3 regions of the Halomonas sp. BMC6 genome follow, and region 3 is predicted to be linked to each of the others. Evidence: predicted binding sites of a transcription regulator. Region 3 holds the regulator's gene; each other region holds the start of a gene.
The links. The regulator PhoB, encoded in region 3, activates phosphate uptake and scavenging genes when phosphate is short. The targets are predictions, from matches to a motif close to TGTCATANNNNTGTCANA.

Region 1 (4,169 bases), 870 kb from region 3:
CCGCGCCAGCCCTACGCCCAGCACCGCGCCTACTAGGGTGTGCGTGGTCGAGATCGGCAGGCCGGTGCCCGAGGCCAGCACCACCGTGGTTGCCGCCGCCAACGTGGCCGCGAAACCACGGCTCGGCGTGAGTTCGGTGATGCCGGTGCCAACCGTCGCGATGACTTTATGACCGTAAGTCACCAAGCCCACGACGATACCGCCGCCGCCCAGTACCAGGACCCACCAGGGCACCAGCGCCGACGCTTCGATTTCGCCGCCGGTTTGCACCACGCTGATCACTGCCGCCAGCGGGCCCACCGCGTTGGCCACGTCGTTAGACCCGTGCGCAAACGCCATGGCGCAGGCGGTGAAGATCATCAGCACGCCGAACACGCGCTCCACGTTGGCGTAACCAAAATGGTCGTTGGCGCTCTTTTCGAACTTGATGCGGCGCTGCATCAGCATCCCGATGCCCATGATCACCAGACCCAGCAGGATCGAGAGCAACAGGCTCTGGTTGAAGGTGAGGTCGAGCCCCACGTGGGAGAGGCCCTTGGTCAACGTCACCATGGCGACGATGAAACCGACCAGGAACACATACCCCGGCACATAGCGTTTGGCGGCGGTGAACGGGTTGTCGTTCTCGAAAATCAGGTGGTGGACCGATTTGAACAGCACGAAACCGATGGTACCGGCAAGCAGCGGGGACACGACCCAGCTTGCGGCAATCTTAGTCACCGCGCTCCAATCCACGGTAGACGCGCCCAAGCCCGCCACCGCGAAGCCCACGATCGCCCCGACGATGGAGTGCGTGGTGGATACGGGCCAGCCTTTCATGGAAGCGACCAGCAGCCAGGTACCGGCGGCCAGCAGCGCAGCCAACATACCGTATACCAGTAGCTGCGGGTCTTCTTGAAGCAGTTCGGGGTCGATGATGCCTTTACGGATGGTGTTGGTGACTTCGCCACCCGCCAGCCAAGCACCCAAGAATTCAAAAATGACGGCAATCAGGATCGCCTGTTTGATGGTGATCGCTTTCGACCCCACCGAGGTTCCCATGGCGTTGGCGACATCGTTGGCACCCACGCCCCACGCCATGAAGAAGCCGAACAAACAGGCCAGAATGATAAAAATGTCACCGTGCTGGGCAATAATCTGCATGAGGTTCCCTTAGCGTGCGGTCAAAATCTGCAGGCGGCTGCCCACGCGTTCTGCGCGGTCAGAAACTTCACCGACCCACTCGATGATCTTGTAAAGGAAGATCACATCCACCGGCGGTAGCTGGCTCTCCAGCTCGAAAAGTTGACGACGAATCGCCACCTGCTGGCTGTCGGCCTGGTGTTCGAGGGTGTGCAGTTCGCGGATCATGTTCTGCATGACATCGGAAACGTTGCGACCAAAGCCGGATTCCAGCAGGTCTTTCAACTCTTCCAGCGCTTGGCGCGCTTGGGCCACGCAGGCCACACTGGTACGCATGTAGTCGCGCATCGGCTCGGCCAGTTCGTTGGGCACGCGCATTTTGCGGCCCAGCATGATGCCGGTAATGTCGCGCACTTTGTTGGCGATCTTGTCCTGCACGCTGATCAAATCGAGCAGGTCGGAGCGCGAGACGGGTAGGAACATGGTGTTCGGCAGGTTCAGCCGCAGCTCTGTCTTCAGGGTGTCGGCATCGTGCTCTAAGCGCGTGACGTTCTCGCGCAGTTCCGCTGCCGTGTCCCAATCACCGGCCAGCGTTGCCTCGAAGAACGGCAGCAGTTGGTCGGCACATTCATTGGCCTTGACGATGTGGGCCAGCAACGGCTGGAATGGCGAGCGGCCAAACATCGCGGAAAAAGGGTTGGAGGTTACCATATAGCCTTTAGCCTGTTTTCGGGGAGCCTGGAAATGGCGGGCGCCAGTATAAAGAGTGCGTCCGCCGCCGTCATGAAAAGTTCATAATGTCATCAAAAATTAACCAAAATGTCACAATATTGAGGTGGCGATTGTCATGAAAGAGTCAACCAACGCGCCAGCGCCCACCGAGGTGGAACTCAAGCTGGCACTGCCGCCCAGCCAGCTGTCAGCGCTGTTACACCACTCCGTCCTTGCGGGCACGCCGCCGGTTCAGCAGCGGCTTGCCAACACCTACTTCGACACCCCGGCGGGCGATCTTGCCGCCGCGCGGGTGGCCGTGCGCCTGCGCAACATCGACCAGCAGGTGCTGCAAACCGTCAAAACGGCGGGCCAGGGCGGCGGCGGGCTCTCTAGCCGCGAGGAGTGGGAGTGGCCTGTACCGACCGCCGACCTAGACCAAGCGGCACTGGCCAAGCTGCCGCCGTTTCAAGGCGCGCTGGGCGAGTGCATTGCGGCGCTGCGCCCCACATTGAGCACCGATTTCACACGCCGTAGCTGGCCATTGGTATGGCAAGGCAGCCATATCGAGCTGGTGCTGGATGAAGGGGAGATCGTCTGCGGTCGCGCGCGTGCGCCCATTTGCGAGGTGGAGCTGGAGCTGAAAGCGGGCGACCCTGCGGCGCTATGGACGCTCGCCGTCGAGCTGGCCAGCGACGTACCGCTGCGCCCTTCCGATACCAGCAAGGCGGCGCGTGGCAACGCCCTTGGGCGCCAGCAGTGGCCACTACCCGCCGCAACGCGCCCTGCCGAATGGCTACACCGCGCCACTGTCGCGCTGGATGCCTACCATGACAGCCAAGACGCGGCGCACCTCAGCGCCGCACAGCAGGCCTTGGATGCGCTGGCCCAGCATCCGCAGCTCGATGGCGCAGCACGAAGCGAGGCCGCCACGCTGCCTAGCGCGCTGGATAGCCAAGGCATGCCATCCACCGCGTATGGCGTGGCTGCGTTAAATCTGGCCCGTCGCTTGGCTCACGAAACCGCGCTACGCTAACGACACTGCACGATTGATTAAGCCTACTTCAGGATGACGCGATGAGCTTTCCTCTCACTCCCGGTGCCGACGGACTTCGCACCCGGCTGTTCCACCTTATCTTCGAATCCGATACGCCGGGGGCAAAGGCGTTCGACATTGCGCTGATCGTCGCCATTCTGCTGAGCGTGACGGTGATTTTGCTGGGCAGCATCGAGATCTATGCCGAGCGTTACGGGCATATCTTCTTCTACATCGAGTGGGCATTCACGCTGCTGTTTAGCCTGGAGCTGCTGGTGCGCCTCTACTGCCTGGAGCGCCCCACGGTCTACCTCAAGAGCTTTTACGGTATCGTCGATGTCGTGGCGATCATCCCTACCTGGCTGGTGCTACTGGTGCCGGGGGCGCATGGGCTGGTGATCGTGCGAATTCTGCGCGTGCTGCGCATCTTCCGCATTTTGCGGCTGATGGAGTTCGTGGGGGAAGGCAGGCTACTGCTGGATGCGCTCAAGCGCAGCCTGCGCCAAATTCTGCTCTTTTTCAGCAGCATTCTCATGGTCGTCACGCTGTTTGCCGCGTTGATGTACACCATCGAATCGCCGGAAGCGGGCTTTACCAGCATTCCCATGTCGATGTACTGGGCCATCGTGAGCATGACCACCGTGGGCTATGGCGATATCGTGCCGGCCACGTCGCTGGGCAAGGCGATTACCGTCATTCTGATGCTGATTGGTTACTCGATCATTGCCGTGCCCACCGGGGTGTTTTCTGCCCAGGTGATTCGCTCGATTCGTGAAGACCGGTATTCGGAAGAGGCCTGCCCCGGGTGTGGCCATGACCGCCATGAAAAGCGCGCCCGCTACTGTCTGCGCTGCGGCACCTGGCTGGATGAAAATAGCGAAGACCCGCGCAAGAAAGCGCAGAAAAAGGATGACGATCCCGACGAGGAAGCCCCGAGCGATTCGTAGCGCTCTGGCAAGACGACGGGGGCGCTAAGCGCCCCCGTCGTGTAGACGCGTTTGCGTGTCAATCTTGAAACGGCGTAATGTCGCCACGCCCTTCCCGCACGATTTTCGGCGGCAGTTCACGCAGGTCGATCACGCTGGTGGGATCGAGGTGGCAAGCGCCGCCGTCGATGATCAGGTCTAAGTGAGCACCAAAGCGGTCGCGAATTTCTTCGGGGTCGCTCATCGGCAGCGCTTCACCCACGGGAATGAGCGTCACGCTCATCAGCGGTTCACCCAGCGCTTCGAGAAGCGCATGGGTAATCCGGTGGTCGGGCACCCGCACGCCGATGGAGCGACGTTTGGGGTGCAGCAGC
Region 2 (4,169 bases), 2.9 Mb from region 3:
CAGCTATGGGAAGATGACCGCTTCTTCACCACACCGGACGACTTTTCACGCTGGGCGGAGGGCCGCAAACAGCTGCGCCTAGAGTACTTCTACCGCGAGCAACGCAAGCGCACCGGCCTGCTCATGGAAGGCGACACGCCGCTTGGCGGGCAGTGGAACTACGACCATGACAACCGCGAGCCCATCGACGCATCGCTGAGCTTTCCTGCGCTGCCTAACCACGGCAAGGATGACGTGACTCAAGCAGCGCTCCAGGATGCCGCTGACCACTTCCCTGATCACATGGGAACGTTGGAGACCTTCAACTTGCCGGTCACCCGGCGGCAGGCACTGGTCGACCTGAATCACTTCATCGAACACGGGCTGGCAGACTTTGGCCGCTATCAAGATGCCATCAGCGACCGAGAACCCTTTTTGTATCACTCACGCCTCTCTGCAGCGATGAATATCGGTCTGCTCTCACCGATGGAAGTGTGTGACGCCGCCGAGGCGCACTACCATGCTGGCAAAGCTCCTATCAATGCGGTAGAGGGTTTCATCCGCCAAATACTCGGCTGGCGCGAATACGTGCGCGGGCTCTACTGGACGCAAATGCCCGGGTACAAGCAGGCAAACCAGCTAGGCTTCACCCGCGAGCTGCCCGGGTTTTACTGGGACGCCAACACCGACATGCGCTGCCTCCAACGCGCCATTCAAATGACCATCGACAATAGCTACGCGCATCATATTCAGCGCCTCATGGTCACCGGCAACTTTGCCCTGCTGTGCGGCGTCAAGCCTGAAGCGCTGTGCGATTGGTACCTCGCCGTATATGCCGATGCTTGCGAATGGGTCGAACTGCCCAACACGCTGGGCATGGTGCTGCACGCCGATGGCGGCTTGATGGGCTCCAAGCCTTACTGTGCCTCGGGTAAATACATCGACAAAATGTCTGATCACTGCCAACACTGTCGCTACTCCCCTAAACAGATGACCGGCCCCAAAGCCTGCCCCTTCAACAGCCTTTACTGGCATTTTTTGGAAACCAATGCGGAACAGCTCAACCGTAACCCACGAATGAAGCTCATCTATGGATCGCTAGGACGCATGAAAGAGGAGAAGCGCGAGGCCATTCGCCAGCAGGCCGAGCAATTCCTTGCCAAACTACCCACCAGCGCCGGTTACGGCCAACCGGCGCACACGAAGGGCTATGCCTCTACAGCCCAACACTCCTCCTCTACGTCTGACTCGGAGAAACGCTCATGAGCCGCTTCGCCACGCTAGATGCCCAAGCCCCGGTCACGCTCTACCATGACGGGCATTGCCCCTTTTGCCGAGTGGAAGTCGCTTGGCTTGCCAAACATCGCCATCGGTCACGCGTTCGGCTCGTCGATATTCAGAGCAGCGAGTTCAAACCAGAGGAGGTAGGCCGCAGTTTCGACACCATGATGGGTCAACTGCATTTGCAAGATCGCGAGGGGAGATGGTTCATCGGTATGGACGCCAGCCGGGCCCTCTATGCGGTGTTGGGCTACCGGCGGCTGGTAAGGCTATCTTGCTTACCGGGCCTGCGCAGCATGATGGATGCAGGCTACCGTTTCTTTGCCCGTCGCCGTATTCGGCTGGGGCGGTGGTGGGAAAAACGTCAGGGTAACGCCGCTCAATGATTCAGCGGAGGAATTAAAACACCAGAGGCATACGCGAGGTGAGCGGCGCGCTGTAATGAGCGTCGCGACCAATCACTTCGTCTTGGGGCACGTGCTGCACCAAGTAAGCGCGATGAATGCCTGCGCGTTTTAGCTCTAAATAAACGTCGTCCAGTGAGCGAAACAGCATCGGCTTGCCGCGCTGCATCAGCGTGTGACGCTCGCCTTCGACATCTTCCAGCTCGACTTGATAAAAACGGCTACCCGAATGGGTAATGACACGAATTTCGAAATTGTCGTGATTCGCGACGAACTGTTTTAACGCTTTCAGTTCCATGGTTCCCTCCTGTTATTGGTCATCGTCATGGAGCACAGCATGACGTGGCTCCATGACAATTATATTACCTTGGCACTAACCGCCTAAGACGGCAATAACAGAAAAGAGTTCCTGCCTTTATCGTCAACTTATGGTCGACTTATTGATACTCGGACGGGTCAATCGCCTTGCCCAGCGAGTTACGATCGATCCAGTTACCGCCTTTGGTCTCTTTGTAACGAAAGACCACTTTGTCGCCCACCGCGACGGGAAGTTCAGCATCTTCGGTTTGGTAACTGTACTTCTCCCCTTCCACCACCAAAAAGTAGCGATAAAGGTCGGGCATGCCCAGCCACTCTTTGAAAGGGCCTTCGCGCTCTAGCGACTGGAGCTCACCACGGCCTTCCAGTTTCGGAAGACGTTTGCGGTTACCGCGCCTAAAACCACCTGCCATTTGTTACTCCTGTCTCTCTATCTGCTCGAGGCGAACTGCTCATGAGGGTGCGCATTATACGTTCTCCCCCATGACGCTCAAGTTAATCGCCAAACGCTTCGCCGTAGCTGTCGGGTGCCAAGTCCTCGAAGCGCGTGTACTTGCCTATGAAGGCCATGTGGACGGTGCCAATCGGCCCGTTACGCTGCTTACCAATGATGAGCTCCGCAATACCCTGGTTATCCGGGTTGTCCGGGTTATACACCTCATCTCGGTACACGAAGGCGATGACGTCCGCATCCTGCTCGATCGCGCCCGACTCCCTCAAATCCGACATCACGGGTCGCTTGTTGGGGCGCTGCTCTAGCGAGCGGTTCAGCTGCGAAAGCGCCACGACCGGGCAGTTGAACTCTTTTGCCAAGCCTTTCAAGGAGCGCGAAATCTCGGAGATCTCCCCCGTACGGTTTTCGGAAAAGCCGGGGATCTGCATCAGCTGCAGATAGTCGATCATGATCAGCGCCATGTTGCCGTGCTCACGTACGATACGACGCAGCCGCGAACGCATCTCGTTGGGTGAGAGCGCGGCGGTATCATCGATGAACAGCTGCTTGTCTTTTAGAAGATTGACGGCCGACGTAAGTCGCGGCCAATCCTCATCTTCCAGCTGGCCCGAGCGAACTCGCGTTTGGTCGATGCGCCCCAGTGAAGAGAGCATACGCAGCATCAGCGATTCTGCGGGCATCTCCATGGAAAACACCATGACCGGCTTGTCGCTGGAGATGACTGCATGCTCGACCAAGTTCATGGCGAAAGTCGTCTTACCCATCGACGGACGCCCGGCGATGATCACCAAGTCGGAGGGCTGCAGGCCCGAGGTCATCTCGTCCAGATCGCGGAAACCGGTGGAGAGGCCGGTCATCTCCCCTTTGAGGTTGAAGAGCTCATCGATGCGGTCGACCGCTTTGGTGAGCAGGTCGCTCATACCGATCGGACCACCGGTTTTGGGGCGCTCTTCGGCAATTTGAAACACCAGCCGCTCGGCTTCGTTCAACAGCTCATCGGCAGGTCGCCCCTGCGGCGAGAACGCCCCTTCGGCAATTTGGTTAGCTGCCCGAATCAGCTTACGCAGCGTGGCACGTTCGCGAACGATATCCGCGTAGGCGCGTATGTTGCTGGCCGAGGGCGTATTGCGGGCAAGCTCCGCCAGAAACCCAAGCCCGCCGACGGTATCCAACTGGTCCCGCGCTTCCAGCGCTTCAGAAAGCGTGACGACATCGAGCGGCTGTCCCGATTCCGCCAAGTGAATCATGACGTTGAACACCAAACGGTGCTCATAGCGATAAAAATCGTCTGCTACCAAACGCTCGGATACGTTATCCCAGGCTTGGTTATCTAGCATGAGCCCGCCTAACACCGACTGCTCCGCCTCTAGCGAGTGCGGCGGCAGCTTTAACGCCGCCGTTTCCTGATCAGCAGAGGGCTGGTCCTGCATAGCGAGCTCCTTAAAAGTAACGCATTGCCAACGGCGCTTATCTTAGCCGGGCTGCTTCCTTCACACCACTGGCCAAATCACACTCGTCAGCGGCTCAGAAAAGACAAAGGGCGCGGGAGGTCCCGCGCCCTTTGAGGCGTTAGCGTTGACGAGCGAGATTACTCGGCGACAACCACCACGCGTACAACGGCATCCACTTCTGCATGCAGGTGGAGGTCGATGTCGTATTCGCCAGTTTGACGAATCGGGCCCTGCGGCATACGCACTTCGCTCTTGGCAACTTCGATGCCAGCAGAGGAGATG
Region 3 (4,169 bases):
TTTATCCGCTCGCAGCCAGGGCTGGCGGCCCAGAGCTTATGGGGGCGGCGCTCGGTCTTTGAGCACGGTGGGCTTTCGTTATTGGTTCAAGAGTATTTTTTATCCACCATGGCAGATGCACTGGGCCTGCCGTCGCGCTAGGCTAACGCAGCGACTTTTTCGACGAGGTAAGCATGAGCATGGACCGTTCTCTGTTGCGCCCGACCGGGTGGGCCCGCTTGACCGATTTCTTACAGCTAATGCGTTTGGACCGACCCATCGGCACCTGGCTGTTGATGTGGCCAACGCTATGGGCGCTGTGGGTCGCCTCTGAGGGCGTGCCGGGCCGCGATGTGCTGCTGATTTTTATCGCTGGGGTATATGTGATGCGCGCGGCAGGCTGCGTGGTGAACGACTACGCCGACCGCCACTTTGATGGTCATGTTAAGCGCACCAAGCAGAGGCCTTTAGCAACGGGGCGGATTAGCGAAACCGAAGCGCAACTGCTGTTTGTGGCGTTGGTGGCCGCCGCCTTTATTTTAGTACTGCTGACCAACTGGTTTACCGTGCTGCTTTCGCTTGGGGGTGTGCTGCTGGCCTCCATTTATCCGTTCATGAAGCGTTACACCCATTTTCCCCAGGTGGTGCTCGGGGCGGCGTTCTCCTGGGCGATCCCGATGGCGTTTGGTGCCGTGCTTGGTGAGGTGCCGTTAGACGCGTGGATACTGTTCAGTGCCAACGTGCTCTGGACGGTCGCGTATGACACCCAGTACGCCATGGTGGATCGCGACGATGATCTCAAAATTGGCATTAAGTCCACCGCGGTGCTGTTTGGCAGTGCCGACCGTTTCATCATTGGCCTGCTGCAGTTGGCGACGCTGGCTCTGCTTACCTGGGTAGGTATACGGGTTGGGTTAGGCGGTTTCTTCTGGCTGGGTTTGGCAGGCATGGCCGCAACGTTTGCCCATCAGCAGCGGTTAATTTTTCACTGTGACCGCGACCGCTGCTTCCAGGCGTTTCTGAACAATCACTGGTCCGGGCTTTTGGTTTTTGCTGGCATCGCGCTTAGCGGGTGGCCGGTGACTGGCTAATTATGCTGGGTGTCATAGAATTGTCATTAAGTCATGGTGTTATCGTCACAGACATGTCATTGAACTGTTTTCGCATAGATGAGCTTTCTTAGAACACCGTGAGGCCCTGGAATGACCGCCAAGACCGTACTGATCGTCGATGATGAGGCGCCCATTCGCGAGATGATCGCTGTGGCGCTGGAAATGGCTGACTATCGCGTGCTTGAAGCGGACAACGCCCAGGATGCTCACGCGATGGTGGTCGATCACCAGCCTGACCTGCTGCTGCTGGACTGGATGATGCCGGGCACCAGCGGCATCGAGTTGGCCCGTCGTCTCAAGCGTGAAGAGGCCACGGCCGAGTTGCCGATCATCATGCTGACCGCCAAGGGCGAAGAGGATAATAAGATTCAGGGTCTGGAAGCGGGCGCGGATGACTACATCACCAAGCCGTTTTCGCCCCGTGAATTGGTGGCGCGTCTGAAAGCCGTGCTGCGCCGAGCGACCCCGCGTGGTGTGGAAGACCCCATCGAAATCAATGGCCTGCTGTTAGATCCGGTGAGCCATCGTGTGAGCGCGTACGGCAAGGCCCTGGAGATGGGCCCTACCGAGTATCGCTTACTGCAGTTTTTCATGACCCACCAAGAGCGTGCCTATACCCGTAGCCAGTTACTCGATCAGGTGTGGGGCGGCAACGTATACGTCGAAGAGCGCACGGTGGACGTGCATATTCGCCGGTTGCGCAAAGCGCTGGGTGAAGCGCACCAGAATCTGATTCAAACAGTGCGGGGCACTGGGTATCGTTTCTCTGCTCGGGTGTAATCGTGCGCCTGTGGAGCCGTGAACTGTGGCGAATCATCTGGCTGGCTTTCCTAGGGATGTGCCTGGGATGGCTGCTGGGCTACCCGGGGTTCGGGCTGGCGGCAGGTCTGACGCTCTGTTTGGTCTATCAACTCCGTCAGCTTAGAGCCCTGTTCAAATGGCTTACGCTGAACCCCCACGATGAGCCACCTGCGGCCACTGGCATGTGGGGCGAACTCTTCGATCGCCTTTATCGTTACCAAAAAAGCCAGCGCATAACGCAAAGCCGCCTGCGAGCCACCCTCGCGCGTATTCAAGAGTCCTCTGAGGCGATGCGTGATAGCGTCGTGATGCTGGATCGCCACGGAGATTTAGAGTGGTGGAACAGTGCCGCCACCGACATGCTCGGCCTGCAAACGGCCCATGACCGCGGCCAGCACATTACCAACTTGCTGCGCGACCCGCGTTTTATCAGCTACTTCAATGCCCGTGAATATAGCGAGCCACTGACCCTCACCTCGCCCATCGACGAGCGACGCATTTTACAGTATCAAATCACGCTCTATGGTGATGACGAGCGCTTGGTCATGGCCCGGGACATTACGCGCCTGCATCGCCTGGAACAGATGCGCCGCGACTTCGTGGCCAACGTGTCTCACGAGCTGCGCACACCACTGACCGTCCTTTCGGGCTACCTGGAAACGTACGGCGATTTGAAAGAGCTATTGCCGCCTCGTTTGGGCAAAGGCATCGGTCAGATGGAAGAGCAGACCAAGCGCATGCAGAACTTGGTCAACGACCTGCTACTACTCTCTCGGCTCGAAATCGACCGAGGGGGAGAAGATCACCAGCCGCTTGCCGTAGGGCCGATGCTAGAGAGTATTCGTCGCGATGCGCTGGCGCTGTCTCACCAGAAACACAGCGTGCAGGTCGTGCTCGATTGCGAAGCGCGCCTAGTCGGCAGCGAGCAGGAGCTGCGCAGTGCGATCTCCAACTTGGCGTTCAACGCGGTGCGCTATACGCCAGCGGGAAGCCAGATCACCCTCCGCTGGGCGGCTCTGCCCAATGGCAGTGCCTGCATCGAAGTGGACGACGACGGTGAAGGGATCGATCCTGTCCATATTCCTCGCCTCACCGAGCGCTTCTACCGTGTCGATAAGGGGCGCAGTACGGCCACCGGCGGCACTGGGCTGGGCCTTGCCATTGTGAAACACGTTCTACTACGCCACGACGCGCAGCTCCAAGTGGAGTCGTTGCCCGGTGAGGGGGCGCTGTTCCGCTGCGTGTTCCCGGCTACGCGGGTAGTCCACGACTAACGTGTCGATCGGGCCACCTGCGCCTCTCTCCTCACCTACGCGTTACTGCCCTCTCTCTGGTTTGCATAATCTATGTATAAGTGTGTCATATTGGCATGTAAGCATGGTCAAACACCGCGCATGTGCCATATGTAGCCACCGTATTCGCTTTCGATTCCATGCTAAGCCTACTTTTGGCACGGTGCTATTTTTCATAAGCATTTGTATTTTAATGTCTTTTTTTTGATGCGCGGATTGTTGGCATATCGGCTGCAACGTTATGAGTAAGGAAGATTACCGCAGGAACTGGTAAGACACGAAGTCACTCTTCCTTTTAAAGCGGTATTTCACAGCGATCGAGGAGGCGGAATATGATGTCCAAGGAACTACTCAAGAAAGCTGGTATTTTAGGTGTAACGTTCGGTTTGGTAGCGAGCCCACTGGCTTTTGCCCAAGAGCCTGCCGACCCGGCCGATAACATCTCTCCAGATGAGCAACCGGTTGAATCTCAATCCAGCGGCTCGGCCATGTCATCTGATCATGACAACCAGGATTTAACCCATGACGAGGGCGATCATGCCAGCGACATGGAGCCGAATTCCATGAGCGACGACTCGGATGCGACGTATGACAGCACCGAGGAGCTGCCGGAAGAAAATAGCGGCATGTAACTCGTAACATTTATTTGCAAAGCTGTAAAAAACTCTTACGCTTAAGGTTGAGCATTTAAGAGGCAAGGATGTCTCACAGCAAGGATGCTCGAAGATTCAAGGAATGAATCATACAACGATCAATACGCTGGTTAGGGTGAACTCCAAGGTTGGAATCCCGCAAAAGGACAGGAAGCCAGACGTCGGTATCGTTCACAAGTAAGAGTGATCAAGACCCCGCCCTGCGGGGTCTAATTTTTTGTGCCTACGACATACGCGAAGTGCTCTACGAGGCACGTCAGCATGAAAGGACTGTGGAGGCGTTCTGGGAAAGTGAGTCATTTTGCGTCACTTAGAAAGCGCATGTGTCATTG

Region 1: a site for PhoB is predicted at 1,921-1,938, ahead of AB6K10_RS07080 (CYTH domain-containing protein). Genes of this name have one in related genera too.
Region 2: a site for PhoB is predicted at 2,014-2,031, ahead of AB6K10_RS17170 (DUF6482 family protein). Genes of this name have one in related genera too.

The regions. Positions count from the first base shown of each region.
Region 1 is NZ_CAXNSH010000001.1:1,489,663-1,493,831, reverse strand. Features, by position in the region: gene AB6K10_RS07090 (inorganic phosphate transporter) at 1-1,143, opposite strand, end outside; gene AB6K10_RS07085 (TIGR00153 family protein) at 1,153-1,833, opposite strand; gene AB6K10_RS07080 (CYTH domain-containing protein) at 1,970-2,869, shown strand; gene AB6K10_RS07075 (ion transporter) at 2,911-3,816, shown strand; gene AB6K10_RS07070 (L-threonylcarbamoyladenylate synthase) at 3,875-4,169, opposite strand, start outside.
Region 2 is NZ_CAXNSH010000001.1:3,558,462-3,562,630, forward strand. Features, by position in the region: gene AB6K10_RS17160 (cryptochrome/photolyase family protein) at 1-1,245, shown strand, start outside; gene AB6K10_RS17165 (thiol-disulfide oxidoreductase DCC family protein) at 1,242-1,646, shown strand; gene AB6K10_RS17170 (DUF6482 family protein) at 1,660-1,962, opposite strand; gene AB6K10_RS17175 (hypothetical protein) at 2,102-2,395, opposite strand; gene dnaB (replicative DNA helicase) at 2,478-3,866, opposite strand; gene rplI (50S ribosomal protein L9) at 4,025-4,169, opposite strand, start outside.
Region 3 is NZ_CAXNSH010000001.1:620,543-624,711, reverse strand. Features, by position in the region: gene AB6K10_RS02885 (chorismate lyase) at 1-141, shown strand, start outside; gene ubiA (4-hydroxybenzoate octaprenyltransferase) at 180-1,070, shown strand; gene phoB (phosphate regulon transcriptional regulator PhoB) at 1,182-1,871, shown strand; gene phoR (phosphate regulon sensor histidine kinase PhoR) at 1,874-3,166, shown strand; gene AB6K10_RS02865 (hypothetical protein) at 3,520-3,816, shown strand.